4 regions of the Halobacillus sp. A1-3 genome follow, and region 4 is predicted to be linked to each of the others. Evidence: riboswitches for the same ligand, from Rfam matches in the RefSeq annotation. Region 4 holds a riboswitch; each other region holds the start of a gene.
What was found. A riboswitch is a leader RNA that binds a small molecule or an ion and turns the genes downstream of it on or off. The one in region 4 is predicted to bind S-adenosylmethionine.
Positions count from the first base shown of each region.

Region 1: linked by a shared signal. The riboswitch ahead of metK (methionine adenosyltransferase) and the one ahead of ACRYKC_RS08830 (sulfite exporter TauE/SafE family protein) in region 4 are both predicted to bind S-adenosylmethionine.
Region 2: linked by a shared signal. The riboswitch ahead of ACRYKC_RS06165 (methionine ABC transporter ATP-binding protein) and the one ahead of ACRYKC_RS08830 (sulfite exporter TauE/SafE family protein) in region 4 are both predicted to bind S-adenosylmethionine.
Region 3: linked by a shared signal. The riboswitch ahead of ACRYKC_RS00260 (O-acetylhomoserine aminocarboxypropyltransferase/cysteine synthase family protein) and the one ahead of ACRYKC_RS08830 (sulfite exporter TauE/SafE family protein) in region 4 are both predicted to bind S-adenosylmethionine.

Region 1 covers NZ_JBPCEO010000005.1:282,103-289,946, forward strand. Annotated here, with positions in the region: gene menC (o-succinylbenzoate synthase) at 1-734, shown strand, start outside; gene ACRYKC_RS11455 (hydrolase) at 799-1,110, shown strand; gene ytkD (RNA deprotection pyrophosphohydrolase) at 1,437-1,907, shown strand; gene pckA (phosphoenolpyruvate carboxykinase (ATP)) at 1,991-3,583, opposite strand; gene ACRYKC_RS11470 (thiol-disulfide oxidoreductase DCC family protein) at 3,748-4,134, shown strand; SAM riboswitch class I at 4,189-4,302, shown strand; gene metK (methionine adenosyltransferase) at 4,516-5,712, shown strand; gene ACRYKC_RS11480 (gamma carbonic anhydrase) at 5,754-6,266, opposite strand; gene ACRYKC_RS11485 (alpha/beta hydrolase) at 6,328-7,110, shown strand; gene ACRYKC_RS11490 (tetraprenyl-beta-curcumene synthase family protein) at 7,163-7,844, shown strand, end outside.
Region 2 covers NZ_JBPCEO010000003.1:145,494-153,337, forward strand. Annotated here, with positions in the region: gene ACRYKC_RS06145 (phosphatase PAP2 family protein) at 1-141, shown strand, start outside; gene ACRYKC_RS06150 (Nmad3 family putative nucleotide modification protein) at 496-1,326, shown strand; gene ACRYKC_RS06155 (MetQ/NlpA family ABC transporter substrate-binding protein) at 1,468-2,298, opposite strand; gene ACRYKC_RS06160 (methionine ABC transporter permease) at 2,325-2,987, opposite strand; gene ACRYKC_RS06165 (methionine ABC transporter ATP-binding protein) at 2,947-3,990, opposite strand; SAM riboswitch class I at 4,065-4,169, opposite strand; gene ACRYKC_RS06170 (carboxymuconolactone decarboxylase family protein) at 4,352-4,699, shown strand; gene ACRYKC_RS06175 (GntR family transcriptional regulator) at 4,887-5,546, shown strand; gene gabT (4-aminobutyrate--2-oxoglutarate transaminase) at 5,569-6,924, shown strand; gene ACRYKC_RS06185 (APC family permease) at 6,939-7,844, shown strand, end outside.
Region 3 covers NZ_JBPCEO010000001.1:58,811-66,654, forward strand. Annotated here, with positions in the region: gene ACRYKC_RS00245 (hypothetical protein) at 1-267, opposite strand, end outside; gene ACRYKC_RS00250 (NAD(P)/FAD-dependent oxidoreductase) at 320-1,543, opposite strand; gene ACRYKC_RS00255 (DUF2188 domain-containing protein) at 1,694-1,891, opposite strand; SAM riboswitch class I at 2,047-2,155, shown strand; gene ACRYKC_RS00260 (O-acetylhomoserine aminocarboxypropyltransferase/cysteine synthase family protein) at 2,266-3,957, shown strand; gene metX (homoserine O-acetyltransferase MetX) at 3,977-5,047, shown strand; gene ACRYKC_RS00270 (polysaccharide deacetylase family protein) at 5,089-6,453, opposite strand; gene kynA (tryptophan 2,3-dioxygenase) at 6,545-7,381, opposite strand; gene ACRYKC_RS00280 (DUF4166 domain-containing protein) at 7,396-7,844, opposite strand, start outside.
Region 4 covers NZ_JBPCEO010000004.1:197,463-205,306, reverse strand. Annotated here, with positions in the region: gene ACRYKC_RS08855 (sirohydrochlorin chelatase) at 1-646, opposite strand, end outside; gene cobA (uroporphyrinogen-III C-methyltransferase) at 663-1,439, opposite strand; gene cysC (adenylyl-sulfate kinase) at 1,480-2,073, opposite strand; gene sat (sulfate adenylyltransferase) at 2,092-3,243, opposite strand; gene ACRYKC_RS08835 (phosphoadenylyl-sulfate reductase) at 3,273-4,001, opposite strand; SAM riboswitch class I at 4,103-4,217, opposite strand; SAM riboswitch class I at 4,389-4,488, shown strand; gene ACRYKC_RS08830 (sulfite exporter TauE/SafE family protein) at 4,627-5,523, shown strand; gene ACRYKC_RS08825 (long-chain-fatty-acid--CoA ligase) at 5,673-7,253, opposite strand; gene ACRYKC_RS08820 (SDR family NAD(P)-dependent oxidoreductase) at 7,503-7,844, shown strand, end outside.

The DNA of each region.
Region 1 (7,844 bases), on a different contig from region 4:
GAGGCACAAGCGAAACTGTAAGAGCAGGAGCTGTGCTCAGCTTATCCGATTCGCTTGAAGAAGATGTGAGAGGTTTGAAGGATAACGGTTATCAACGGTACAAGCTTAAGGTGAATTTGGGACAAGAGGAAGAACTGATCAAGAAAGTTCAAAAGGTTGATCCTGACCTTCCTATAATGATTGATGCCAATGGCATGTATTCAGAGAATAACATCCCTCACCTTTTAGAGCTTGACCAGTATGGATTAATGATGATTGAACAGCCTTTTCAAGCCGGAGATTTTTTCTTGCATAAAAAGCTGCAAAAGCAGTTGAAGACACCTATTTGCCTTGATGAGTCTGTTATGAGTTTTCATGATGCGAAGCAAGCCGTGGAACTTGAGAGCTGTAAAGTAATTAATATTAAAATCAGTCGTGTCGGTGGCCTTTCAGAAGCAATAAAGATCCATGATTTTTGCCTTCAAAAAGATATCCCTGTCTGGTGTGGGGGAATGGTGGAATCAGGGATCTCAAAAGCTCATAACTTGGCTTTAGCATCACTTCCAAATTTCACTATACCTGGCGATCTTTCAGGTTCTTCAAGGTATTTTGAGAAAGATATCATCAAACCAGAAATAGAAGTGGTGAACGGGATGATTAAAGTTCCTGAACAACCTGGAATTGGTGTTGAAGTAGACAAAAATTATTTAAAAGAAGTAACTTTAGATGTGCACCAAGCCCATGTTAATGAATAAGGATTGAGCTAAAATGTAATAAGCCTTCCTCATTTGCTCAAAATAAGAGCAAGGAGGGACAAGTGTGGAAAAGAATAAGTATTACATCAATATCGGGACAAGAGAAATATCCGTCAACCATGATGCGAATAATGACGATTTTATCGTCGAAGCAACTGAAGATGAGATCCTGGCATTAAGAGAAGTTTTTGATGAAATTGAAATTGCAGACAATAGGTCCTTTTATAGAGCACATATTCCTGCTAAACCTTATCATCAAGATGAAGATAACGATGACTACGATAATGGAATGAGAATAGCCTTCAGGAAGATTTATGATCTTGGTGATGAAATGACGAAAAAACATATTACAGAAATGGGAATATTGGAAGATTAAACAAAGAGCCGTTTTCTAATGTAGAAAGCGGCTTTTTAATTTAAGATTCAATCAGACGTTCAGTCCCTTCAATCTTTTTGCTTCATCTTTCACCTCTTGAGGGATAGTGATTTCCCCTGCTTCAAATGGTTTCAAATTTATGTAATTAATCTATTGTTTACCAGAGGTAAGCAAAAGGAATAATAATGCTAAATATACTCGAATTCTTCTTAGACCAGTTTGTATTTATCTTAGCTTATGGTACGATTTAAACAGGCATAAGATCAGGTAAGTAAGCCTGTCAGGGAAGTAGTTCCAATATAAGCACTAAAGGCAGTTGATCTAGCATGAAAACATTTTATGATTTTTATCATAATCCGGTAAAATTATCTTTTGAGGATCATCCTTTTTCGAAAGCTCCAAAACATGTATGGGTCATTTGCCGCTATAACCACCAATGGTTGCTCACTAGACATAAAGATCGTGGTATAGAATTTCCTGGTGGCAAGGTGGAAGACGGGGAAACAGCTGAAAAAGCAGCGATACGCGAAGTGAAGGAAGAGACAGGTGCTGAAGTTGATGACTTGCATTATATTGGTCAGTATTATGTAGAGGGTAAGGGCGGTAATGTGATCAAAAATGTTTATTTTGCAACTATTTCAGAATTGGCTGAGCAAGAACATTACTTTGAGACCTACGGTCCTGTTTTGTTTCAGCACCTTCCTAAGGAGTTAGCGAAAAATGATCGGTTCAGTTTTATGATGAAGGATGAGGTTCTTCCTCAATGTATGAAACGAATAGAACAAATGGAGTCCTAATTGGTAACAAAAAACAAAAAAGCGCGCGTACGATACTATTTCGTACGCGCGCTTTTTTTATATGAGGAGATGAGGAAACATAATCAATGCCTATTATAGGCAGGTCCAGCCTGTTTGATTTTATCACTTGCATAGACAAATGTTTTAAAGTTCTCATGGAACTTGTTTGCTAAATCTTTGGCCTGTTCATCGTAACGTTCAGGGTCATCCCAAGTTCTCTTAGGAATAAGTACATCATCAGGAACACCTGGACAGTGAGTTGGAATACTCAAACCAAAGAATGGGTCTTTATAAGTCTCTACTGAGGCAAGTTCTCCTTCTAAAGCTGCCTGAATCATAGAGCGGGTATAAGAAAGCTTCATACGGGAGCCTTCTCCATAAGGGCCTCCGGTCCACCCAGTGTTGACTAAATAGACATCTGCGTCAAACTGATCGATCTTTTCACCAAGCATTTCTGCATACGTAGAAGGAGCAAGGGGCAGGAATGGTGAACCGAAACAAGCTGAGAATGTAGCTTGAGGTTCTGTAATCCCTCTTTCAGTTCCGGCAAGCTTACTGGTATATCCACTGAGGAAGTGATACATGGCCTGCTCTTTGGTCAATTTACTGATTGGTGGAAGCACACCAGTTGCATCGGCTGTAAGGAAAATGATTGCGTTTGGATGCCCTGCAATGCTTGGGCGGATGATATTATCTATATGATCGATCGGATAAGCTGCTCTTGTATTTTCAGTCAAACTCGTATCCTCAAAATCAGGAACATGACTATTTGGTTTTAGAACGACGTTTTCTAATACTGAACCAAAGTGAATGGCATTAAATATCTGTGGTTCGTTTTTCTCAGACAAACTTATGCACTTCGCATAACAGCCACCCTCAATGTTGAAGATACCGTAATTGGACCAGGCATGTTCATCATCACCGATTAATCTCCGGTTGGGATCAGCCGACAAAGTTGTTTTACCTGTGCCTGAAAGACCGAAGAATAAAGCGACATCGCCCTCTTTTCCTACATTAGCAGAACAATGCATAGGCAATACATTTTTTTGAGGAAGCATGAAGTTCATAACAGAGAAGATTGATTTCTTAATTTCGCCAGCGTATTCTGTTCCACCGATTAAAACGATACGGTGTTTAAACGAAACCATGATAAAGGCTTCTGAATTTGTTCCGTCAACATCAGGTTCTGCTTTAAATGTCGGTGCGGATACCACGGTGAATTCTGGCTCTAATTCTTCCACTTCATCTTCGGAAGGTCGGATGAACATTTGTCGGGCAAACAGATTATGCCAAGCGAATTCGTTAATAACTCTGATCGGAAGCCTGAACTTTTCATCAGCCCCAGCAAACCCTTTAAAGGAAAACAAGGCGTCACGATCTTTCAAGTAATCGAGCACTTTATGGTAAAGTGTGGTGAAGGTGTCTTCATCGATGGGCTGATTTACCTTGCCCCAATCAACTTTATTAGCGGAGACATCATCTTTTACTATAAATTTATCCTTAGGAGATCGTCCTGTATAAGCTCCAGTGGTCGCCTGGATGGCTCCTTTGTCCGTAAGCGCCCCTTCATGACGCTCTAAGATGTGCTCCACTAATTGAGGTACCGATAATTGGTGGTGGACATGCTCCTGGGCTAATAAGAGGTTTAATTCTGACATTTGATTAATGGCACTCATATGTGTCTACCCGCCTTTTTTAAAAGATTTCAATAAGCTAAGTACTTAATTTGAACATTAGTATAACACATTCATATTAATAATCCATACTCTTTGTGAAAATGCTTTCAATTTATTTTTTACCCTTTTATCAGGTAAAATAAAAGAAGAAAGGTTGTGATTTAATGAGCAAATCACTTGTGCTTTACGATGGGGGTTGTTACTTGTGTAATCAATCAAAGCGTCTGTTTAAAAGGTTTGATTGGTTTAATACGATGGAGTGGATCTCTCTTCAACAATATGGGAAGGTAAATTCTCTACCCAAAAGTAGGGAAAAAGCAATAAAACAGGAGTTACACGTACTGCTTCCCTCTGGAGATGAGAAGAGAGGGTACTTTGCTATTACTTATCTTATGAGAAAATGTCCGCTCACGTTTATTCCAGGAGTCCTTTTTTCCATTCCTGGAAGCAGCATAATTGGAAAACCACTATACGCATTCGTGGCTAGAAGCCGTTATAAACTTTTCAAAGGTAAGTGTAAGAATGGCTCTTGCTCTTTGCCTAAGTCATAGGTATTTAATTGACATTAAACATGGTTTTCGATACGATATCCAAGAACGGAAACTCTCTTATCCAGAGTCGGTGGAGGGACAGGCCCTTTGAAGCCCGGCAACCCGTCATTCAAATGACATGGTGCTAACCTGAAGCAAGGAGATCAATGACTCCTTGGACGATAAGAGCGAAAGGAAGCAGCCCCTTTCCTCTAAGTCAGGAAGGGTTTTTTCTTTTATATAAGGAAATGATCCATAAGTGAACTTGATCCTCCTTTGTACGTAGTTCCGGAGGACAAGATATGAAATGAACGAATAAAGAAACTGTCATACGGTTTCTACACATACTGGTAAAGAGTTCCGTCTAATTCATTGAACTTTCAGAAGGAGGAGTTTTAGAGAATGCCTGCCAATCGCCGGTTATTCACATCAGAATCTGTTACCGAGGGCCACCCTGATAAAATTTGTGACCAGATTTCTGATGCGATCTTAGACGAAATTTTAAAAAACGACCCAAATGCAAGGGTCGCATGTGAAACGACAGTCACTACAGGACTTGTACTAGTGTCTGGAGAAATCAGTACCAATACCTATGTAGATATTCCATCTATTGTACGCCAGACGATCAAGGATATTGGCTATACAAGAGCCAAGTATGGTTTTGATGCTGATACGTGTGCAGTTCTTACTGCCATAGACGAACAGTCCCCAGATATCGCCGGTGGAGTAGATGTTGCCTATGAATCACGTGAGGGACAAATGAGCGAGGATGAAATTGAGGCAATTGGTGCAGGTGACCAGGGGCTTATGTTCGGATTCGCAAACAATGAAACAAAAGAATTGATGCCTTTGCCGATCTCTCTTGCGCATAAACTTTCCAAGCGCTTATCTGATGTTCGTAACGACGGTACACTCGAGTACTTACGTCCAGACGGGAAAACTCAAGTTACGATTGAATACGATGAAAATGATCAACCGGTTCGCGTTGATACTATTGTTATTTCTACTCAGCATGCTGAGGAAATTACGCTTGATCAAATTAAAAAAGACATTAAAGCTGAAGTCATTGATCCTGTTGTGCCTTCTTACTTAATTGATAATCATACAAAATATTTCATTAACCCTACAGGTCGTTTCGTAATCGGCGGGCCGCAAGGGGATGCAGGTCTGACAGGAAGAAAAATTATTGTTGATACTTATGGTGGATATGCTCGACACGGGGGCGGCGCTTTCAGTGGGAAAGATGCGACAAAAGTGGACCGCTCCGCTGCTTATGCGGCGCGTTACGTAGCTAAGAACATCGTAGCAGCAGGTCTTGCAGATACTGTGGAGGTTCAGCTGGCGTACGCTATCGGTGTTGCCCAGCCTGTATCCATTTCTATAAATACGTTCGGTACAGGGAAGGTAAGCGAAGAAAAGCTGGTTGAAGCAGTTAGAGACTTGTTTGACCTACGTCCAGCTGGAATTATTAAAATGTTGGACCTTCGTCGTCCGATTTATCGTCAAACAGCTGCTTACGGTCACTTCGGACGGACTGATGTGGAATTTCCATGGGAAAAAACTGATAAAGCAGAAGAACTTATAAACCGCTTGAAGTAAAACAAAGCCTCTGAATTCATTTTCAGAGGCTTTTTTAATAGTTAGGTTTGCAGGCTTTTATAATATTGTCCTTTTTCAACATAAGTTTTACGAATGCGGTCAAGTTCCTGAATATCCGTTTCGTTCAATTCACGCACAACTTTTGCAGGCCTTCCAAATGCCAGCGTATTTGGCGGTATTACTTTTCCGGGTGGAACTAAGCTTCCCGCTCCTATGAAAGTTTGCTCACCAATTTCTGCTCCGTCAAGGATAAGTGAGCCCATTCCGATCAATGCGTTCTTTTTAATGTGGGCAGAGTGTAAGGTCACTTGATGACCGACAGTTACTCCGTCTTCAATAATTAGCGGCTGATTAGGGCTTTGATGAAGCATGCTTAAATCTTGGATATTTACATTTTTTCCTATATGTACAGGTGAAACGTCTCCTCTGATCACGGTTTTGAACCACACGCTGGAAAGTTCACCGATTTTTACATCCCCCGTGATGACGGCATCTTCTGCAATATAAGCACTCGGATCAATTTGAGGCAGCTTTCCTTTATATTCGCAAATCATGTAGAACCCCCTTATAATATGTGTATAAACAGTATAGCAAATCGTAAGGAGTCGTGTACGGATGATAAAATTGGTTTCAGAACAGAACCTGGCTACAATAGTGATTGTCCATGGGGCATTTGAACATGCAGGGCGCTACGATGAGCTTGCGGCTCACTTTCAAAAAGACGGATTCAGTGTCATTTATGGCGATCTCCCGGGGCAAGGAAAGTCGACAGGGAAAAAAGGTCATATCTATAAATTTGATGAGTATATAAAAACGATTGGGTATTGGATTACTAAAGCAGATGAGTCCAGACCGATCTTCGTATTAGGCCACAGCATGGGAGCCATAGCAGTCATACGTGCCATGCAAACCTTTCATCCTATGGTTGATGGTGTCATCCTTTCGTCCCCTGCAGCCGGTATTCAGAATGGAGCAGGAAAGACGCTGGAAGCTTTTTCTCATATCATTAATCGGGTATGGCCTACTCTCAGTGTAAAAGCCCCTATGAAACCGGAAATGGTTACGAGGAATCAGGAGCTTATCATCAGAGATAAACAGGATTCCATGATCTTATCCAAAGTATCAATTCGCTGGTATAGAGAGTTCAGAAAAGCGATTAAACAATCGTTTCAAAATATTGACCGATTTCCAGATGTCCCTCTTCTTGTCATGCAGGCAGATAAAGACTTGATGGTTGATATTGAAAAGACAAAAGAGTGGTTTAATAAAGTGTCATGTAAAGAGAAATGCTATAAACAATGGCCTGGTCTTTATCATGAGATTTTTAATGAGCCCGAATGGAATACAGTCTATAACTATACAAAAAGTTTCATAACACTTCACCTGGATAAATCCTGATATAGGAGGGATCAACTTGACAGCTCATGTGCCACATAACGCCGTGCATCTAATGTATAAAGTGTATCGGAGGATTTTCCCTGCTGTACATAAAGAATTAAATTATTGGATTGAAAAGGCTCAGGCTATCCCCAATGAGGAGCTTCGAACCCAGGCTTTAGCGAGTATCGAAGGGAAGACTTTTCATTGTGAAGGGGGATCCATATACTCTGTGCTGGCAAAAGACAACTGGGAAGCAGCGATTCGCTTTATTGTTGCTTACCAGACCATCAGTGATTATCTCGATAACCTTTGTGATCGAAGCACTTCTATGGATCCTGAAGATTTCCGAATGCTGCACCAATCCATGACAGATGCTCTCTCACCTGGCAACGAAGTCAAAGATTACTATTATCACAGAGAGGATAAAGATGACGGAGGCTATTTAAGAGAGCTCGTCCAAACTTGTCAAAAAGTCTTAAAAACACCTTATTACAGTCTAGTACAGCATCATACAGTCAAATTGGGGTCGCTTTATAATGATCTACAGGTACATAAGCACGTCATTGAAGAAGAAAGAATTCCGAGATTGAAAAACTGGTTTGAAAACTACCAATCAGAATGGCCACATTTAGAATGGTATGAATTTTCTGCCTGTACAGGCTCAACATTAGGGATTTTCTGTCTAGTCTCTTATACGTTGGGAGGCACGATGGATGAACGACTTGCTGAACAAGTGGAGCGAAGTTACTTTC
Region 2 (7,844 bases), on a different contig from region 4:
TTGATTTGTATCATTGCGCTAGAAGTTACTCTTTGGCACCAACGAAGACGTCAGGAAGAGTATAGAAGTGAGCACGAACGCAAAAGCCACACAATCAAGAACGTATATGCATCTTCTTCTGATGGGAAGAAAATAGAATAGAATCTGTATTCGAATTTAGTGAATTCGGGTATTAGGAAAAGAAGGTCTGTCACACTCTGCTTCTGCATAAGTGACAGACTTTTTTTCGATGGAACGAGCGAAGGATGACTTTGTAGAGTGTATAGAAAGGGCTTGATGTGTGAGTATAGGGTTTTGGTTGAAGGGGCGGAGGGATTTAATGTTAAGTGAAAGATCTACTTTTAGTTTCAAAACCACCCCAACCATCGAGTTAATTATTTCTGACCTCATCAACATAGGATATTGGAATAATTAAGCCTTATTATGAAAACTATGCTCAACACTAAGAAAGAATAGCAGCTAATCCATAGGGAGGCGTTCATAATAGCTAGAAAAGTGATTCTAAGTCGAAAAGGTTTTGATAGTAGTACAGGCGGGAAACCGAGCCCTATTTTGGGGGATAAGCTTGCTACCTTTCACATTCCAAGAGCGGATACGGGTATTTTTTATAAAAATCTCATGTTTACTGAAACGGAAAGCTACCTTGATATTATGAAAGATCTAGGAATTAACACCTTCTCGGAGACGCACCTGGACCCCGATCTTGATTCTTCTATATGGAAGAACCGAGAGGACGGATGGAGAGGATTATTCGGACAAAGCGGTATTTCGCAAGGGACATTGCATAATAGAAAGGTAGGTCCTGGAGATCTGTTTCTGTTTTTTGGATGGTTTAAGCAAGTTGAAAAAGTAAACGGAGTGTACAGGTATGTCCCTCATGCTCCTGACCTTCACGTGCTTTTTGGATACTTAGAGGTTGATCAAATGATTGACGTGAATGGAGATAAGGAAATTCCTGAGTGGGCGGAGTATCATCCCCACATCCAGGCTAGAGAAGAGTTGAAAAGTAAGCGGAATGCAATCTATGTAGCGAACCGTAACTTTTCTAAAGATAGAAAAAAGCGTGGATGGGGTACTTTTTCTTATAGAGATGAACTTGTTTTGACCCAAGAAGGAGCAAAGAATCGCACCGAATGGAAAATTCCTCTCTGTTTTAAAGGCGAGGAGGCAAAGTTTACCCACAATATCAAGCAGTGGGAAGAGGAGACGGATGTGATAAGGATGCAGACCTCCGGCAGAGGCGATCAAGAAATGTATGTCAGTGACAACAAAGAAGTAGTCAATTGGGCAGAGAGTCTAATAATAAACGGACCGGCACGTTCCTGATAGAGACGCTTGTATAAAAAGATGTGCAATGATGGAAAGATCAAAATGTGGGAATCCAGGATTCGCACGATCGGTTTACAGGCCGGTTGTAAAAGAAAGAACGTCCCTGGGTCAATGGGAACCAGGGACGTTCTATTCATATTATTCTTCTTTCATCCACTGGGGTTTACCGAATCCCTCGAACTCTTCATCCATGATTTTTTCAAACTCATCTGATTCGATTACTTCACGGATATCTTTGACAAACTGCTTGTCCAGATCTTCTGTATTTACAGCAACACGGTTGCGGTAATCATCTGGCATGTCTTCCAAGGCCAATGCTTCAAGGAGATCCATTTCCGCAGCTAGTGCATAATTACCTGGGACCATAGCCAGGTCTTCACTATCAACAAGTCGAGGCAGCTGGCCGGCTTCTACTTCTACAAATTTGATTGATTTTGGATTTTCCTCAATGTCTTTAAGGGACGCACGAAGAGGATCCACATCTTCTTTAATCTTTACCAAGCCTTCTTTTTCTAACACGATCAGTGCCCGGGCAAGGTTTGTTGGGTCATTGGGGACTCCCATCGTACTGCCTTTTTCGATACCTTTGATATCCTCAAATTCGTTGGAATAAATACCCATAGGAGCTGTGGGAACGACAATTACTTCAGATAGATCAAGGTTGTGCTCTTTAGCGAAAGATTCTAGATAAATTTTATGCTGAAAAAGATTGGCGTCTAAATCACCGTTTGCTAGAGCTTTGTTGGGCTGAACATAATCCGTGAATTCTTTGTTTGTCACTTCGTAGCCTTTCTCTTCTAGTAGAGGAGCGATTGCTTGATTGACCATATCACTATACGGTCCGGATGTAGCTCCGAAGCGTATAGTCTTTTTTTCTGATGCATCTGCATCACCTGATGCTTCCTCTCCACAGGCTGCTAGAAAGGCAACGGAGAGTAGGGTAAGAAGCAATAAAAATAATTTCTTCATGAGTAATTCCTCCTAAGTATGTGTATTCAGCTTTTTTTAACAGATTTGGCTAAAAAGTCTCCAGCATATTGGACCACTTGTACCATTACAATCAACAAGATGACCGTTGTGAACATAACGAAGTTGTCATACCGGTAGTACCCGTAGCGTATAGCTAAGTCGCCGATTCCGCCTCCGCCAATGGCTCCGGCCATGGCTGAATAACCGATCAAGCTGATTGCGGTGATCGTCAGCCCGCTGATTAGTCCTGACTTGATTTCAGGAAAAATGATATCTTTAATGATCAGCCATGGTGACGCTCCACAGGCAATGGCTGCTTCAATTACGCCCCGGTCAATGTCCCTGGCAGAGGACTCGACAATCCTAGCATAAAAAGGAATGGCTGCTACAGATAAAGCGACAGATGCAGCTACAGGTCCTGTTGTTGTGCCTAATAGGAAGTTAGTAAAAGGGAATAAAAAGACGAGCAAGATGATAAATGGAACAGATCTAACTAGGTTAACCACAACTCCCGCTACGCTCTTTACCCATTTGTTCTCCAAAAATAGATCACGATCTGTTACGAATAATAAGAGTCCGAGTGGCAGGCCTGCAATCAAGGCGACCACAAGGCCAATTCCAACCATAATCAACGTTTCAATAAAGGATTTATTCAGCTCGGGCAACAGGGTGATGAACTGATCTGCCATGTTTCAACACCTCCACTTCTTCTAAGGTTGTTTGCAAGCTTTGCAGTGCTGCTTGTATTTCTTTTTCTTCCCCCGTCAACTCCATTACGAATGTTCCTAAAGCTTTCTCCTGAATGTAGTCAATGTTTGCGTGAAGAATGTTTCCCCTTACGTTGAATTTCTGCAAAAGGTCTGAAACAACCGATTCATTTGCTAGATTCCCGCTAAATTTCATATGTACGATGGTTCCAGTGCTTCGCTCCAAAAGCTCATCAGGAATGTTAAAATCAATGACGGTTTGGATGAACCGTTTCGTCAATGTGTTCTTTGGCGAGGAAAAAATATCGTACGTTTTACCTTCTTCAACGATTTGTCCGTCTTCCATAACTGCACAGCGATCACAAATTTCTTTCACGACTTCCATCTCATGGGTAATTAAGACGATAGTAAGGCCCAGCTCACGATTAATTTTTTTCAGAAGCTGTAGGATCGACTTCGTGGTATTAGGATCAAGTGCAGAAGTAGCTTCATCACATAAAAGTACCTTTGGATTGTTCGCAAGGGCTCGAGCGATGCTGACACGCTGCTTTTGTCCCCCGCTTAACTGGGCAGGATACTGATCTGCTTTGTCGGAGAGACCGACAAGTTCAAGGAGCTCGAGTGCACGTTTCTTGCGTTCGTTTTTACCGACACCAGAAGCTTTCAATGCAAATGCTACATTGTCTACAACGGTTTTAGCCATTGCTAAGTGAAAGCCTTGAAAAATCATCCCAATCGACTGTCTTGCTTTTCTCAGTTCTTTGGAAGACAAGGATAAGAGATCGATTCCATCTACCAATACTTTCCCGCTTGTCGGTCGTTCTAAAATGTTTAAGCAGCGTAGTAACGTACTTTTCCCGGCACCACTGTACCCGACGACTCCGAATATTTCTCCTTTTTCAATTTCCAACGACACATGATCGACACCGATAATCTGCCGCTCTTTAGATTGATAGACTTTACTCAGCTGTTCAATCGAAATCATAAGGTTTCCTCCTTTATTCCATAAAAAAACTCTTCCGAATTCGGAAGAGAGTTTCGCATAGATATTCTGCCAAACTCTTATCTTCCAGAACACTTACATTCTGCAGGAATTAGCACCACTCCTTTCGGAAGGTTGCTGTGACATCAAAGGGCCGTTCCCTCAGTCACTCTCGATAAGAATTAATAATTAGGTATATTAGATTATGTTTTATTACTTTACAGTAAACAAGCATCATTGTAAATAATATTTTAAATATTTATAAAAATAGAGGTAATATGCTCCCGAGCATTCCCAATTGTTTATTCAAATGGAAAAGCCAAGGAATGGTCACAGTATTAAATAGAAGGGAGAGTATGAAATTATGAACAAGAATGCGGAGCAGATTCTGCACGATTATCGAAAGGGGATCGAAGAACTCACGAGTCACTTACCTGAAGCAACAAAAGAATATAATCGATTTACAGGCGCATTTTTTGAAGACGGAGAATTAGAGAGAGGGACTAAACATTTGATGGTGCTTGCGATCAGCTTGAAATATGGAGACGAAGCGAGTATCACATACCACATGGACCAATGTGTAGAGATGGGGTGCACGGACCAGCAGATTTATGAAACGATGGGAGTTAGCGCTGCTTACGGGGGCGGTTCTGCGATGAGTCAGGCTGTTACAGTAGGAATGAAAATAGTAGAGGAGTTTCGAAAGCGATAATGCAAAAAGCCGGGATAATTATCCCGGCTTTTTCTATTTTGTGGCAATAAAACAATTGTTGCGTTCAGAATTTGTGTAATAATTACTAAATTCTGAAAATTATGTAGAATAAATCAATACTTTACGTTATGATGTTGATAGATTCAAATTGTATACAATCTTTGAATACAAAATGGTGGGGTAATTCATGTCAACTAAAAAGAGAAATGAAGAAATGGCCTATGAGAAGGTTAAGCGTGCCATAATGCTTAAACGTTTGAACCCTGGTCAGAGGATAACGGAAGATTGGGTCAGTAAAGAATTAAATATGAGCAGAACTCCTATTCGAGCAGCTTTCAAAAGATTAGAGAGTGAAAAGCTCATAGAGCTTGTACCTAATAAAGGAGCGGTTGTTCACAACCCTTCAAATAAAGAGTTAGAGGATGTATTTAATTTGAGAACCGTTCTTGAAACGTATGCTGCGAGTTTGGCTATTCCGGAATTGACTAGTCAGGATTTTGCAGTTTTGTATGATTTATTGAATCAAGAAAAGGAGGCTTATAGAAAGAAAGACTTTGAGGAGTTTATGAGAGTTAATGGCTTGATTCACGCCTTCCCAGCTAGAGTAGCAAATAATAAATTCCTTTTACATGAGATAGAAACACTGAATCAGTGGTCCGACTGTTATCTAATTTTGAGAGATGAATTTTATTCTACTCCAATAGATGAGGTCAAATCTATTCCTGAACATAAAGAAATCGTCTTGAAACTTGAAAATAGAGATACGAGTGGAGTGGAAGAAGCGATTCGTTCTCATATGGCCTCGACACTTAAAGATTTATCTAATCGAACATCCATATTCAATTAAATAAAAATTAAGGAGCGGTGTTATGTCAACATCTAGTATTCAAACCAATCTTCCAGGCCCTAAAGCAAGTAGTTTACTTGAACGACGTCATAGTGTGGTACCTGATGCCGTGAGCTACGGACTTCCAACGTTCGCTGAAAAAGCAGAAGGAGCCAGAATTACTGATGTAGATGGCAATACTTTTATCGACTTTGCTGGTGCGATAGGAACGATCAACGTTGGGCATTGCCATCCTAAAGTGAAGGAAGCCTTGCACAACCAAGTGGAAAAATTTATCCATACAGGTTTTAATGTCATGATGTACGAGCCTTATATTGAGTTGGCAGAGAAGCTGGCAAATTTAGCACCTGGAGCTCATCATAAGAAAGTACTCCTACAAAACAGCGGTGCAGAAGCAGTTGAAAACGCCGTTAAAATAGCTCGAAAGTACACGGGAAGGCAAGCGATAGTAACTTTCGCTAATTCATTTCACGGTCGTACTCTTATGACGATGTCCATGACGAGTAAGGTAAGACCTTACAAATATGAATTTGGGCCGTTTGCCCCAGAGGTTTATAAAGCACCTTTTCCTTATACATATCGCCGTCCTGGAGGGATGAGTGAGGGAGCTTACATTGATTTTATGATTGAGCAATTCAACGATTTTCTATTAAAAGAAGTGGCACCTGAAACGGTTGCAGCAGTGTTTATGGAACCCGTGCAAGGAGAAGGTGGTTTCATAGTCCCTGATCAGAGATTTGTCCATGCAGTGAAAGAACTTTGTGAGAAGCACGGTATTCTGTTTGTCGCAGATGAAATTCAAACTGGGTTTGGACGTACAGGCCGTTATTTTGCCTCTGAACTTTTTAGCATTACTCCGGATTTAATAACTGTTTCTAAGTCTCTTGGGGCAGGAATGCCAATCAGTGGTGTAATTGGCAGAAAAGAAATTATGGATGCAGCAGGTGCGGGGGAGCTAGGCGGGACCTACAGTGGAAACCCGGTAGCTTGTCAGGCGGCCATAGCTGCTATCGACATAATTGACAATGAAAATCTAAACGAAAGAGCTGTCGAAATTGGAGAAACCGTTAAAGCCACGTTTACGAAAATGGCCGAGAAGGTCGACTGTATCGGAGATGTCCGTGGATTAGGGGCAATGGTCGCCATTGAAATCGTAGAAGATCAAAAAAGTAAAAAACCGGCCAAGGAGATGGCTGGAGAAATGGTAGCAAAGGCACAAAACAGCGGCTTACTGGTACTCGGTGCTGGGGTTTACGGAAATGTGATCCGCTTCTTAATGCCTCTTGTCATTACAGATGAAGAACTGGAAGAAGGGTTAACCATCCTTAAAGAAACCATAAGTGCTGTTTGGCACGAAAATACTGAATTTTCAGTTTAGAATGGGGGATTTACATGGAGGATAGAAAATTAAAGAAGGTTTTATCATCGGTTGATTTGTTGGTTTTAGCTCTAGGAGCCATGCTTGGATGGGGCTGGGTAGTTCTATCGGGCACCTGGATTACATCTGCCGGCTCAATGGGGGCAGTGATCGCTTTCGTCATTGGTGGATTTCTAGTTGTTTGCGTGGGATTGAATTATGCTGAATTGGCTTCCGCAATGCCAAAAGTTGGAGGGGAACATGAATATGTTCACAGAGCCTTAGGGAAGAATTTCTCCTTTGTTGCTTCCTGGGCAATAACACTCGGCTATGTTTCAGTGGCCACGTTTGAAGCGGTTGCCCTTCCTACTGTTATTGATTATCTTCTACCTAATTATCAGGCTGGTTACTTATGGACTATTGCCGGCTGGGACGTACACTTGAATTGGGTTTTAATTGGGTCAGTGGGGGCCTTAATTATTACAGGAATTAACTATCTAGGATTAAAACAGGCAGCCGTTTTACAAACTGTGTTTACCTTGATGATTGTAGGAGTTGGATTAATATTAATATTTGGATCCGGATTCCTAGGGGACACAGCTAACTTATCCCCCGCCTTTTCAGGAGGAATGGGGGGAATTATGACAGTGTTAGTAATGGTGCCGTTCCTATTTGTAGGTTTTGATGTCATTCCACAGGTGGCAGAAGAAGCAAACCTTCCACGGAAATCCATCGGGAAATTCTTGATCATTTCAGTGGTAGGTGCTATTTTATTTTATTTAGCTGTTGCTTTAGGAGTAGGGCTTGGATTAAGTCCGAGTCAACTTGCAAATTCTGAACTAGCTTCAGCAGACGCTATGGCCAGCTTATTTAACTCTGATGTTTTTGCCCAGATTCTAATTCTGGGAGGGGTTGCTGGAATAATAACCAGCTGGAACTCT
Region 3 (7,844 bases), on a different contig from region 4:
ATCTGTTTCACCTTCACCTCTAGCAATGAGAAAAACATAACGCATCGATTGAAATAAATTGTCACCAGGCATGAATGTGTATTCTTTAAAGAATTTGAGCTGCTTTTCTGCTTCCTCTTTCAAACCGCCTTTAACTGCCAAATCATCTAAATGTTCATGTAAATGTCGATACACTTGCTGAAAAATTCGTCTTTTTTCATCCTGCATTACGCGGTCAGTGTAGATTTCTTGCAGTTTTTCAAACGCCTTATCTTTTGACCATGTCATATACTCTCACCTCTCTATATAGAATTCTATACAAATAAGAGCCTTTCCTTCTTCAAGATTCTGGATTGAAACCAAAAGATTGAGCCTCCAGCTGAATTGATTGATGCAGCAAAGGAATATCCGGTGATTCCCGCTTCAATTGTTCAGCTAGATTAGGGACAAGCTTATTCCAAACCATAGGGTTGGCGGCCATTGCCTGGAACAGTGCCATTTCATTTGGTGTCCATTTTCTAAGAGACTGAACATAATTAAGCGTTAAATCATGCCCCGGATTTAGGCGCCGATCCCGTTCTTGTTGAAAAACTTCCATCGCCTCTCCACGGCTTTTGCCTTGATCCATCAACTGGATCGCCTCGGCTAAAAGAAAGGACTGCATGAATGCATCATTGATACCAAGCCCTGTACTGGGGTCTTTGCTATGCCCCGCATCTCCGATCAGCGCCCATCCGTCTCCATAAGCTTTTCTGAAAAAATTAGGCATGCCTGGAGTTCCAATGATCTTGCCTCGTAAAACAGCTCCTTCAAGCCTCATGTCCATTCCATAAAGTGATCGATACATTTTTTCAAAGCTTTCTTTCGGCGATTTCATCATTTGCTTGAACTCTTCCGGATAAATTTCAAGCCCTAAACAATCCCTGCCTTCTTCCATTGGAAAAAGAAAACCGATCCTTCCTTCATGTAGGAAAATTTCCGTGGCAGGCTCCTTTAATGGCTTCACCCCATCATAGTAGCCATAAAGAACCGGCCGAAGAGGATTCTGCTGTTTATATTTTTCAGCTTTAACCCAATAAGCGATATTGGAATGCTTCCCGTCTGCCCCAACAACTAAATCACAGGAAATGGACTTCATTCGGCCGGCAGGGTCTTCTACAACGACTCCCTTGACCTGTTTTCTTTCCCATATCAAATCACGGACAGAATGATTTTCTCTTAGAGAAACTGTAGGAAGATCATTCGCTCTATTTAAAAGAATTTGATCCAAAAGATCACGCTTTGGAATAATCGTATAAGAAGCACGTGGTCCTTCCACAAAGCTGCTTCCAATATAGGTTCGCATCCGGCTGATTTTACGCAAGCCAGAAGCTTCAACTTCCTTAAGCACCCCAAGCTTTCTTAAATATTCTAGATGAGACATATGATGAGTCGATAAAGTGTCACTCGGAAACGAGGCTTTATCCAATAGCAGCACTCTCTTCCCCATTTCTCCCAATTGAATCGCCAGGCTAGAGCCTGCAACTCTTGCCCCTACAATGATCACATCATACCTTTGCTCCATTTACTTTACTCACCTTTTCAATCGTTTTTCTTCCATCCTATCATGTAAATAGGAAAACTAGTACTCACCTCTTCCTCTTTATTTACAGTCTGGTTCAAGCAACTAAGTGTAGAAATAAAAAAACTCCCGAGGCCACGGGAGTTTTTGAACTTAATAATTTCTTTCTTCTTCTATTTCATGATTTTGATCAAGAATTAGAAGCTTACTCGGTTTATTTTCCTTAGCGATTTCTTCAGCTTTTTCAATCGCCGTATTTCTTTCGTCATAAAGGTCTGTAGGAGAAACATCCTCTATCTTTACAAACCATCCTGTTACATCTTTGTTAGGTACTACACTATATTCCTTCATTGTTTCATACTCTCCTTCTCTAAAGACTTGGTAGACAATTCCCATAACAGATCACAAGTAAACACATTCTAATTTTGTAAAATGATTTGACATTAGTCATGGTTCCTTTTATAATTTCATACAAGTTAAGTAAAAGCTGAATATTCAAACAAATACTCTTATCGAGAGTGGCAGAGGGACTAGGCCCTACGACGCCCGGCAACCTTCAAGTATCGCTTGAAAAGGTGCTAAATCCTACAGGTCAAATGATCTGGCAGATAAGAGGAGGACTTAATTTTTACGGCCCTCTTCTTATAAAAGAAGAGGGCTTTTTGGTTCTTCTTGTTTTTTACCTAAAGGAGCTCCTAGAAACCATATTTGAGGAGGAATTATCAATGACGTTACCTTTCCACCAATTCGGACCCGAAACGCTATTGCTTCATGGAGGCCAGGAACCAGACCCCTCTACAGGTTCTCGTGCTGTCCCCATTTATCAAACCACATCCTATGTTTTTAAGGATACAGACCATGCTCAAAACCTCTTTTCCCTTGCTGAGCCAGGGAATATTTACAGCCGCATAATGAATCCTACCGTTGATGTGCTTGAGCAGCGTATCGCGCTGCTGGAAGATGGTGCAGCCGCTGTCGCCACTGCTTCAGGGATGTCAGCGATTACTTTAGCTATCTTGAACATTGCTCAATCTGGAGACGATATCGTCACTTCCACCCATTTGTATGGGGGCACGTATAACTTATTCGTCCATACTCTCCCTAAATATGGAATCAATGTCCACTTTGTAGAAGGAACAGATCCTGAAGACTTTGCAAAAGCCATTACTCCAAATACAAAGGCCATCTTCGCAGAGACGATCGGGAATCCAAGTTTGAACGTGCTTGATATTGAAGCTGTAGCAGATGTGGCTCACGATCATCATATTCCTTTGATTATCGATAACACATTCGCTACTCCTTATGTTTGTAAACCGATAGCCTGGGGAGCAGACATTGTTGTCCACTCCGCTACGAAATGGATCGGCGGTCATGGAACAGCTATTGGAGGTATTGTTGTTGATAGCGGACGTTTTGACTGGAACCATGAGAAATTCCCTGGATTTACTGAACCTGATGATAGTTACAACGGCATCCGCTTCGGTATTGATGTAGGTCCAGTCGGTTATGCGATTAAGCTAAGAGTTCAACTATTGCGTGATATTGGTGCATGCTTAAGTCCACACAATGCGTTCTTATTACTACAAGGCTTAGAAACGCTTCATTTGAGGATCAAGAAGCATACCGATCAAGCTTTAGAAATCGCCGAGTACCTTCAAGACCATGACGGGGTGTCTTGGGTAACCTTCCCTGGCTTACCAGACCATCCGACCCATTCTCTTGCTAAAAAGTATTTCCAATACGGCGCCGGTTCGATTGTCGTTTTTGGAATTAAAGGCGGAAGAGAATCTGGACGTCAGCTGATTGATCATACAAACCTATGGTCTCACCTTGCCAACGTCGGTGATGCAAAATCTTTAATCATTCACCCTGCTTCTACCACTCACCAGCAGCTCAATGACGAAAATCTACAAAAATCAGGAGTGACAGAAGAGCTGGTGCGGTTGTCCGTTGGTTTAGAGTCTGTTGAAGATTTAATACAAGACTTGGATGCAGCCATTCACAAAGCTACTGGGCATTCGAAACCATACAACACTTCCAAACATCCTGCCGAAGATGTTCTCGCTTCTTCATTAGATCGATCTGGAGACCTTAGACAAAGGGTAATCGCTATAGTTGGAGGAGCTAATGATGACCGTGAATCTAAGAAACTTGAACGTTTGGGATTTAAAGTTGAGCATTATCAGGAAATCGATCAAGTGGTTCAATCAGCGGGAGGAACAGTGGATGTCTTGTATTTCCCTGTGCTTGATGAGCATAAGCTCAGAGCGGCAGAAAGTGTAAAGCCACACTTGATCTGGTCAAAGACCCCAGTTAAGAGTGAGAAAGACAATATAGTTTCAGGATTAAACCTTTATGAAGCAGTGATTGCTTTACGTTCAGGCAAAAAGCTAAATGAGCAGCCCTTATCAGTCTAAACAGGAAAGGAGTCAAAACATGTCATTGAAAAACCCCACCAGCCGCACTGAAAACTTAACAACTATTTCCATCGGTGATTTCACTTTCGAGTCTGGAGATCGGTTGGCTGATGTGGAACTTGCTTACGAGCGCTATGGACCTAAAGATGCGCCCGTAATCCTCATCTGCCACGCACTGACAGGAAATCAACACGCCCTTGGGTCAGAAGAAGAACCCGGCTGGTGGGCTGGGCTGATCGGGAAAGGAGCCCCCATCGATACAGACCATTACCAGGTCATTACATTTAATGTCCTTGGGGGTTGTCACGGGTCAACAGGACCAGCCAGCATCCACCCCCAAACAAAGAAACAATATCGATTAAACTTTCCTCCAGTAACGATCCGCGACATGGTTCATGCTCAAAAACAAGCGTTGGACCAACTCGGAATTCATCACGTTCAGGCTGTAACAGGAGGTTCTCTAGGTGGCATGCAGACATTTGAATGGGGAATACTCTATCCCGATTTTATGGATCAATTATTCATTCTCGCTGCTACCCCTTATCTTAGTGATTATGGCATTGCTTTTAATCATATAGGAGCACGGGCCATCAAAGATGATCCTGCCTTCAACAATGGAGAGTATGTATCAAATGATCACCTCCAAGGATTTGAAATTGCGCGAATGGCTGGAATGGTCACGTATAGAAGCCGCACTCTATTCCAGAAAAGGTTCGATCGTAAAAGACGTACTTCTTCCTCTTATGACATCCAGTCCTATCTTGATTATCAAGGAGATAAAATTAAGGGGCGCTTTGATGCGAATAGTTACCTTTATCTTCTTGAGGCCATGAACCATCATGATATCGGCCGTGACCGAAATGGCTGGCAAAAAGCTGCTGAGCAATACAAAGCCGATGTATTTACGATTAGTTTCGAGCATGACCTCCTATACCCTTATGATCTAATGAAGCACTTTAGTGAAAAAGTTAAATCAGGAGAGCACTACCATGTAGATACCGACTATGGCCATGACGGATTTTTAGTTGAATTTGAGGAATGGGGGAAATGGATTAAACAAAAATTAAACCAAAAGCCGATTAAAAACTAAAATAGCAGCCTGCAATCTAATTGCAGGCTGCTATTTTAGTCTTATAACTCACTTACTTTTACAATTTTGTACCCTTTGTTGTTCAACTCATGCAGTACCAATTCAAGGACTTCTACAGAAGTGCTTTGAAGGTCATGAAGCAAGAGCGTGTCACCACTCTCCACATTTTCAATTAATTCCTGTGCCAATTGCTCTGGTTCTTTTTCTTGCCAATTTTCTCCATGGGCATCTAATGGAATGATTTTTAGCTGTGTACTTGAAAACTGAGAAGGCACCTCTCCAAATGGGAGTCGGATCATCCTAGGTTGGACCCCTGTCACCTCTTTGATGATTTCTTGTGTTCTATCTATCTGATTATCTACTTCTTCAGCCGATAATCTCGTCAACCTCGGGTGGTCCCACGTATGATTTCCTATTTCATGCCCTTGATCAGCAACCATTTTTGCTGTTTCAGAAAAGTATTGAACTCTTTTCCCAATCATGAAAAAGGTCGCTTTTGCTTCATATTTTTCCAATATTTTAAGAACGTTTGGTGTGACCTTAGGGTGCGGACCATCGTCAAAGGTTAATGCAATTCTCTTTGATTCTGAATTACTCTCCTCCTCCGACTTTTCAATCTTCTTTGTTTCTTGAGATGAGTCAACGTGTTGTTTATGACTGACTTGCTTAATACCTTCAGACATCAACGCCTCTGAATAACTGTCATTTAACAAGTCCTTGATCGAACGTTGACTTATTACCACTTTCTCCGGAAGTGTAGCTACTGCATGATTCAAATATATTTCCAAACCATTTCCGGTTAATGCAATATTTTCGTAATTGGTTGATACTGCTTTCAATACTTCCTGAACCTCAGTATGATAGTATGCTTCTTCACTAAGATCGTCTCTAAGCTTCTCTTTTGTGAGTTTAGTTAAGTGCTCCACATAATCACGGTCATTTTTAAATAATTGATCTAACTGGATAAGCTTTCCATTCTTCTTGCCAAAATTCATCACCGTCTGATCATGAATGAGCTCGGGTTCCCCCACGTCCATCGTTTCTTCAAATCTCACAACGAAAAAGCTTGAGCCCTGGTGAGGAACTTCAAAGTCTATGTGCAGTTCATGAGACTTGGCCTTTCCGTGTTCTTGTATAGACTGGTAGCTCTCTTTTTTGAAAGCAGCTTTCCTTTGATTCACATAATCTATAATGGTCTGATTAATTTTATTGTTAGATGTTTGCGGATAGTGAATAGTAATATGGTACTCTTCATATTCCACTATTTCTGTTTCCATCGTCACTTCATAGCTTGGCTGTGCAGTCGATTCCGATGAATCTGCAGATTCGTCAGCGCTGGCTATGAAAGAGCAAGCCGTAAGCAACAACAAACCAAGAATTGCTATATATAAAATGGGTCGTCTCATAATCTTCCCTCTTCTTTTTATTTATACACAACCCATTGTAACATAAATGTAATACTGATTTAACAGATTCGTTACTTTCAGTCTATTCAGATTACAGGTGGGTTCGAATATCCCAAAGTTCTGGAAAAAATCGATGGTCTAAGACCTTTTTCAAATAGCCTACACCCGAAGATCCGCCCGTACCTATTTTATGTCCGATAATTCGCTCTACTGTTTTCATATGCCTGAAACGCCATTGCTGTAGGGAATCCTCAATATCCACCAATTTTTCTGCCAGTTGATATAAATCCCAGTACTTGTCTACATCTAAATAAACCTGTTTCCAGGCTTCTTCAACAGACCCATCAGCTTGATACATCACAGTATAATCTCGATTCAGGAGACTTGGATTGATATCAAACCCAGCCTCAGCCAGCTTTTTAATAGCGACATCGTAAATGCTAGGTGATTGATAAGCTTCTGTTAGCTTTTTATGTAGAGCTTCATCTTTTTCGTAAATTTTCATCACATGCGGAGTCTTATACCCCAAAGCAAATTCGATCATGCGATATTGGTATGATTGGAAGCCAGAGGCTTGGCCAAGATCATCACGGAACTCAATATATTCAGACGGCGTCAAAGTAGAGAGTACATCCCATGCCTGAATGATTTGGTTTTGAATATTGGAAACCCGTGCCAGCATTTTAAATGCAGCTTGTAAATCCCCCTTATTGATCGCATCGATGGCTGCCCAAAGTTCGTGTAAAATCAGCTTCATCCATAATTCACTTACCTGATGAATAATAATGAACAACATCTCGTCGTGATGGGAAGATAAACGGTCCTGAGCTCCCAAAAGCTGATCAAGCTGCAAGTAATCCCCGTATGTCATCTGTTCTCTAAAATCCGTGTGAACGTTCTCTTCATCCTTCGAATCGCGATAACTCATGCCCGATCCCTCCTTTAATCCAAAATTCCCCGTGCAGGAATATTGTTATAAGTCATTGGCAGAAATTCAGTATGAACAGCACCTTCATACATCAACATGGTCCCTAAAACGGGATGCTCCACATGCACATGAACCCGATAAGCTTCTTCTTGTTCATCATAATGCTCATAGACAGAAGTAGTAGGTCCAGACACATTCCACTTTTCTTGCCAAGACATATCCTCTGACTCCATAAAAAGACCGCCTTCTGGTGTCACGTGCAATTTGAGTTCTGTCTGCAAAGAACCTGACTTCCCTAAATCATCGACGACTGCTTGTTTCTCTTCATCATAACGCATCGCAGCATCAAAGCCTCGAATTGAAAACGGAAAGAAGAACCGACGAATCCAGCTTACAGTTTCTCTCCCCATTTCATCTTCATAGGCATAGTTTTCAAGCGTGAATGGAACATCTTTTCCACGCT
Region 4 (7,844 bases):
CCTCTTTTTGAAGATGGCTGATTTTTTGTTTCATAGATTCGATTAATATTCCAGTAAACCATAAGTATGGGACAACAATTGTCTCGCTATCCTTTTTTAAAGAGCGTTCCAAACCTTCCTCAAACGAAGGTTTACAGGCTGCCAAGTAACAAACGTCAACACTTATTCCATTCATCTTTTTTTTAAGGTTACTTGCTATGGATTGGATAGAATGCTTAGTCTCTGGATTTTTGCTACCTCTGCCGACAAGCAGGATATCCTCTTTCTTTGAAACGCTAGATGAGAGTTCCTTTACACGATCAACAAGAACTTCATTGATCCTCCCTTGAACGCCTATCGGTTTACCATATTTGAACTTGATTTTCGGATACATATTCATCGCATCTACTATCTCTTCAGGTATATCCTGATAGTAATGACCTGCACTTAACAGGAGCACAGGTATAATCGTGATTTCAGTTGCACCTTTATCGACCAGTCTCTTAATTCCTTCCCTCATGGAAGGTTCAGCGAGTTCTAGAAAACAGATTCCCCATAAGGGCACATCCACCTGTTCATGCACAGTGTGTAAAAATGATTCGGCTTCATCCCGCGCTTCTTTTACTCGGCTGCCGTGACTGACATATAAAACGGATCTCATCTCCATCAAGCTCAAGCTCCTTTCATCCTACAACTTGCTGAGCAGGTATCTCTGCTTCCGCTTTTAACTGCTCAAACCACTGTAAGCTATCACGGAGTTTTACTACTTCGCCAACAACGATCATGCTTGGATTTTTCACATTTTTAGCTTTTTCTACTATATCGGCAAGCGTCCCTGTCACAGTGAGCTGATCTCCTGTTGTTCCCCAATGAACAAGAGCAATGGGAGTGAGGGGATCACGTCCATGACGAATGAGTCTTTCTGAAATTTGAGGGAGTTTCTTTACCCCCATATAGATACAAAGCGTATCCATACTTTTTGCAACATGCTCCCAATACTCCTCTTGATCTACTCCAAGGTTGCTTACCCCTGTAATAAAGGATACGGATGAACTATAATTTCGGTGGGTTACAGGAATCCCCGCATAGGCGGGAGCAGCAATTCCTGAAGTGATTCCGGGAACGATCTCATAAGGGATGTTCCTGCGAGCTAATTCTTCTGCTTCTTCTCCTCCTCGGCCAAAAACAAAAGGATCTCCCCCTTTTAGTCGAGTAACGGTTTTACCCTGCAAGGCAAACTTACATAAAAGACCATTGATAGATGTTTGGGTTAACGAATGGTTATCAGGGCTTTTACCGCAATAAACGAATTCTGCATCGGCGCTCGCCTCATCAAGCAGATCTGGGTTGATCAGCCGGTCATATAAAATCACATCGGCTTCCTTTATTGCTCTCAGTCCTTTAACTGTAATCAATTCAACATCCCCTGGTCCGGCTCCTACGATGTAAACTTTAGCCATCTTCTCACTCCCTCTATAGTAAAAACTGTGTCCTGTCGATTTAGACCCACCCTTTGTCTTCTAAGAATGAAACGAGCTGTAATGCACACTCATTCACATCTGCCTGGTCTGTATGCAAAGTTAGTTCAGATGAACGTGGAGATTCATAAGGAGCATCTATACCAGTAAAACCTTTAATCTCTCCATTTCTTGCTTTTTGATATAAACCTTTCGGATCCCTTTTTTCACATTCCTCTATAGGGCAATCAACATGTACTTCAATAAAATCACCTTCAGGAAGAATATTCCTTACTCGATCCCTGTCTTTTTGATAAGGAGATATAAAAGCCGTGATAACAATTTTGCCACTGTCTGCAAAAAGGTTGGCAACTTCTCCGATTCGTCTTATGTTTTCCACGCGGTCTTCAGAAGAAAATCCCAGATCTCTATTCAATCCATGCCGAACATTGTCTCCATCCAGCAAATAGGTGTGTACTTTCTTTTCATAAAGCAACTGATTCAAACGATTAGCAATACTAGATTTACCTGAACCTGATAATCCTGTTAACCAGATGACCCCACTATGATGGCCATTTAACTTCCGGTAATGATTAACATCCAATGAGGTATCATGCCACGTAATATTCGAACTCATCACTCTCACCCTTTCTATTTAAGATTTTATGGGAGAATTTGTTTTCAATCCCTCGATCAATACTTCAGCAATTTCAGGTCTGCTGAACGTTTTCGGTGGTTTTTCTCCGTTTCTTAGAAGTTCACGAACTTTTGTACCTGATAAAATGACGTGCTGATCGTCATCATGGGGACATGTTTTGTGTGAAACCATCGCTTCGCAAGCGTGGCAGTAAAAACTATGTTCGAAAAACAGCGGTGTAATGTCGAGCTCATCCTCACTGAATTCTGAGAAGATCTTTTGAGCATCATACGTCCCGTAATAATCTCCGACGCCTGCATGATCCCTGCCGACAATAAAATGAGAACAGCCGAAATTTTTTCTGACGAGGGCGTGAAAAATAGCTTCTCTCGGCCCTGCATAGCGCATGGCAGCATTAAATACAGCAAGCACAACCCTGTTATGAGGGTAATAATGATCAATTAACACTTCGTAACTCTTCATTCGGACGTCACTTGGAATATCATCACTCTTCGTTTCTCCTACGAGTGGATTAAGAAAAAGACCATCCACAATTTCAAGCGCAGCTTTTTGGATGTATTCATGAGCTCTATGGACTGGATTTCGAGTCTGGAAGCCGACGACTTTTTTCCAGCCTAGCTGTTGAAAGAGTTCTCTTGATTCCGCTGGATCTAAATAATATTTATCTTCATGGTGACGGCTAGGTTTTTTAATTAATTGAATTTCCCCTGCCACATAATAATTAGGACGGTTGAAAAGCTTTTTCACCCCAGGGTGTTCGAGTTCGGTTGTTAAGTACACCTTCTCTGCTTCCTTGTTTTTATCTGGCTGATAGATTTCATCTACTACGATAACGCCATAGACAGTATCCTGATAAATGAGTTCAGCGATATCGCCACTATTGAGTTGTTCAGCTTTCTTTTCGTCTACAGGCAATGTGATGGGGATGCTCCATGGTGTTCCATCCGCTAACCTCATCGTCTCCACCACTGATTCGTAATTCTCCTGATTTAGAAAACCAGTCAATGGACTATAGGCTCCGTTTGCGAGCAGCTCCAAATCACTCAATGCCATTGCATCGATTTCAATTTTTTCATTTGCTTCAGGTAATGGTGCCCCTGCTTTCCACCGATTTACAAGCTTACCACCGTGTGGGGATATAATTGTCATACCATACTCCTCCTCATAATTGATTCTGTTTATGCTTCAGGGTTTCCTGGCGTATGCAAACCGCATTCTGTTTTATTAAATCCTTTCCATCTGCCTGAACGGCCATCGCCATCCTCCGGAAATGTGCAAGGCATACAGCCAATACTCGGATATCCTTGGTCATGCAATTCGTTGTAATCCAAGTTGTTTAGTCGGATATATTGCCATACGAAGTCCCAAGTCCAATGGATAAGGGGACAAACTTTTACAGATTTAAACCGCTCATCTTTATTAACAAAGTTCGTACGGCTGCGGCTCGGGGACTGCTCTCTTCTCAAGCCTGAAATCCAAGCAGTCGCACCTGAAAGGGCGTCTTCCAATGGCTTGATCTTTCTTATATAGCAACATTGGTCAGGATTCTTATTCCATAACTCATCACCATAAGTCTTTGCTTGTTGATCCAGTGTCAATTCAGGCTTTTTCAATTCAATATTTAAATTCGGATATCGTTTTTGTACTTTTTCAATCAAATCGTAAGTTTCTTGGAAGTGTACGCCAGTATCAAGAAAAACAATACGAGCGTCAGATTTAATTTTTGAAATTAGATCGATTAGCACGATACCCTCCGCACCGAAACTGCACGCATAGACGATAGACTCACCGTATGAATCATAAGCCCAGCGTAATACTTCCAAAGCCTGCTTCACTTCGTTATCCGTTTGTAAGCCGGCAAATGGATCACCGGTAAAATGTTCATACGTCACTTTATCTTTTTTCATCATATCCTCCCTTCTAGGGTCCTACCTAATCAACTAAATCAAAAAACCTCTCTTCTTGATCAATAAGAAGAGAGGTTTACATTGATATGTAAAAGCTCATCTTCTTATCTTCCAAGTGAATTCACTTGCTGGAATTGGCACAGTTTCTGAATTTTCCTGCTCAGACCCGTTGCCGAGGCTTCAAAGGGCCAGTCCCTCCACCTCTCAGGATAAGAAAATCGATTATAAGTTTTTCAAAAATTAGGATTGATACAAATCTTATGCCCATATTAATCATATGTCAATAGCTTATTTAAAAATTCTGTATATTTTAACATTGGGCTTGACAACATTTCTGAACTCGCTTAGATTAGGATGTATCAAAATTTTAAAACCATAATATGATAATCCTTATAAAGAGTCGGGGGAGGAAACTGGTCCTATAATCCCGCAGCAACCTCTAAAAAGAAGGTGCTCAGTCCAGCAGGCTTGATCTGAAAGATAAGGAGAAGGTAGTTATTCACCTCTTCTTATTAAAAGGGGTTTTTTTATTGAAAAAATTCTTTTTACATTACCATTGCTAAAAATTTTTCGGTATAATCCCGAGTATTTTTATAAGAATAATAAATTTAAGAGGTGAATCATTATGAGAAAGCTAATTATTTTTGCCATTGTCGGCTTTTTTGCTCAATTAATCGACGGGGCGCTCGGCATGGCATATGGATTAAGTTCGTCCTCCTTGCTCCTTGCATACGGAGTTGCACCTGCTGTCGCATCTTCCTCTATACATATGTCAGAGATTGCGACAACCGCTATGTCTGGATATTCGCATTACAAATTCAATAACGTCGACAAGAAGTTGGTGCTAACCCTTGTCATTCCAGGATCAATCAGCGCTTTTGTTGGGGCAGCTTTTTTAAGCAGCCTTCCTGGTGAAGTTATTAAACCTTTCATATCCACATTCCTGCTTCTTCTAGGTGTTTACATTTTGTTCAGGTTCCTTTTTCTAAATCAGGAGTCTTCTGACAAGAAACAAACGCTCTCGTTGAAAAAGCGGTTTATTTATCCTCTAGGGTTTTTAGCAGGCTTTTTTGATTCAATTGGAGGCGGGGGATGGGGACCGATCAATACACCTATTCTACTTTCCCAAAAAGGAGCAACACCAAGAAAAGTGATCGGCACCGTAGATACGAGTGAATTTGCCGTAACGACCTCGGCAACGCTTGGATTCATCCTATTCCTTGGGTTAGATCAATTCAACTGGACCTGGGTGGCTGCGTTCGTTATCGGAGGAGTTCTTGCCGCTCCTCTTGCAGCCTGGCTTGTCCAAGTGATTCCGTCATTGATTCTAGGAGTTCTTGCTGGAGGATTTATTATCCTGACAAACCTAAGAACCGTTCTCCTTGCCGGGCAAATGGATCCGTCCTTACTATATGGTATTTATAGTGTATTAATTGTCGGATGGCTAATGGCGATTTTCTTCTCTATTAGAAAAAATACTAGATTTCGTCAATACAAAAAGTCCTACGCCGAGCAGCGCTAGATAAAAAATCGAGTTGTGAATCAAAAAATAAAGATTCACAACTCGTTCACATCAAGTCGGTGAACATATGAATTCCTTACATCTTGAAGGATACAAGGTCGAATTAAGGTTCTGTCCGTAAAGCTTCAATTATGTTCCTATACATCCATTTAGTTGATCATTCGGCTGCGATCCTCCCAAAATGATTTTCGAATAACAACCTTCTGAATCTTACCGGAAGCGGTCTTCGGAAGCTCCTCTATAAAGGAAACACTCTTAGGGGCCTTAAAATGGGCCAACTTCTCTCGGCAAAATGCAATGAGCTCCTCTTCTGAAATTGATTCTCCCTCTCTAGCTACCACTACCGCATGAGGAACTTCTCCCCATTTTTCATGAGGGATCGCTACGACAGCTGCCTCCAAAACAGAAGGGTGCTCGTACAGGGCCCCCTCAACTTCAATAGAAGAAATGTTTTCACCACCGCTTATGATCACATCTTTTTTCCGATCAACGATTTCAATATTTCCTCCTTCATCAACAATCGCCATATCTCCAGTATAAAGCCACCCATCACGAATGGTTTCGTTCGTCGCTTCAAGGTTTTTATAATATCCTTCCATCATCCCATTGGTTCGGGTGATAATTTCTCCAATTGTCTTCCCATCATGATTTACTTCTTCCCCGAGTTCGTCAACAACTTTCACTTTACTTCCAATCATTTCATACCCAGCCTTAGCTTTTAAAAGGTACTTTTCCTCAGGTGTCCGGTCAAGATCCATTGAACGCAGTTCAGATGTAGTAATTAATGGGGAAATTTCTGTCATTCCGTACACTTGTATGAACTTCCATTTTAGCTCCTCTTCTACTTTTCTAACAAAAGCTGGAGGTGGAGCAGACCCTGCAATAACTACTCTGACATCCTGTTCGATCTTAGGCTTTTTAGTTTCGAAAGCTTCTATGACCATATTTAGAACTGTTGGAGCCATATGTAGCACAGAAACTTTATGTTTCTTAACCTTCTCTAAAATTATTTCAGGGTCTGTTTTTCTGAGCATCACTTGTGTGGCACCATTCGCTGTATAGTAAAAAGGTGAACCCCAGCCATTTACATGAAACATCGGTAAAACGTGAAGAAGGCAATCCTTATCCGTCACTTGTAAGTGATGCATCGATGACATAGCATGCAAATAGTTGGCCCGGTGACTAAGTAATACACCTTTTGGATTTCCTGTTGTCCCACTTGTATATAATAATGAGGCGATATCAGATTCATCGAGTTCCCTCCGGTTAAAAGGTGCATTGGAAAAGTTATCAAGCCATCGCTCATAGTTATTTTTCCTCTCCGTATTCCCACCATGGATAAATACATGCTTGAGCTGAGGAAGGTCTTTTATAACATCTTCAATCAATGGAAAAAGCTCTTGATCTACGAAAAGCACTCTACTTTCACTATGCTCTAATATAAACCGATAGTCCGAAGGTTTAAGACGCGTATTCAATGGAGTCATGACAGCACCTAGCTGAAATACCCCATAAAAGCCTTCAAGCATCTCAGTCGTATTAGGAGCTAAATAAGCGATCTTATCCCCTTTTTGTATCCCTAAACTTTCTAGCCCTCTGGATAACTGGTTTACCCGCCCATTCAATTGTCTGTAAGTCAGCACACGTTCATCGTCAATAATTGCTGGTTTCTCTCCATACAAATCAACAGCCCGGTCTAAAAAATCGGTTAACACCAATGGTACTTTCACTCAATAAACACTTCCTTTCCATAAATAAAAGCGGTTTCATAGTTTTATTGTAATTATTTTGCTGTACTATATCAATGATAGATTTTTGTAACAGTACTTATAACAGATTTAGCTCATACATCATTGGTCTTAGTAGGAGCTCCGCCAATTTTAGGACTTGTTATTCCTCCATCCCACCGATTCGTAACAGCCCTTTTCTCCTTACTATGAATGTATAAAAGATTTGATAAATTGAAAGGGGATTTTTATATGAATACACGAGAAGTTGCAGTGATTATAGGAGCTTCAAAAGGACTTGGAAGAGCATTAGCACTTGCTTTTGCCTCTCAAGGTTATGACCTTGGAATCTGTGCAAGAAACGAGGAAGAATTGGAAAACACAGCAAAACAAGCGCAGGACATGGGTGTTCATGTGGTCAGTTTGGCTGCAGACGCCTCTACCTACAGAGAAGTGGATCGGTTTATCTCTGTTATAGAAGATGCATACGGAACAATTGATGTTCTAATTAACAATGCTTCTACTTTTGGACCTGGCCCTACTCTTTTGCTCGACTATCCTCACGAAAAATTCGAAGAAGTGATAAGGGTTAAT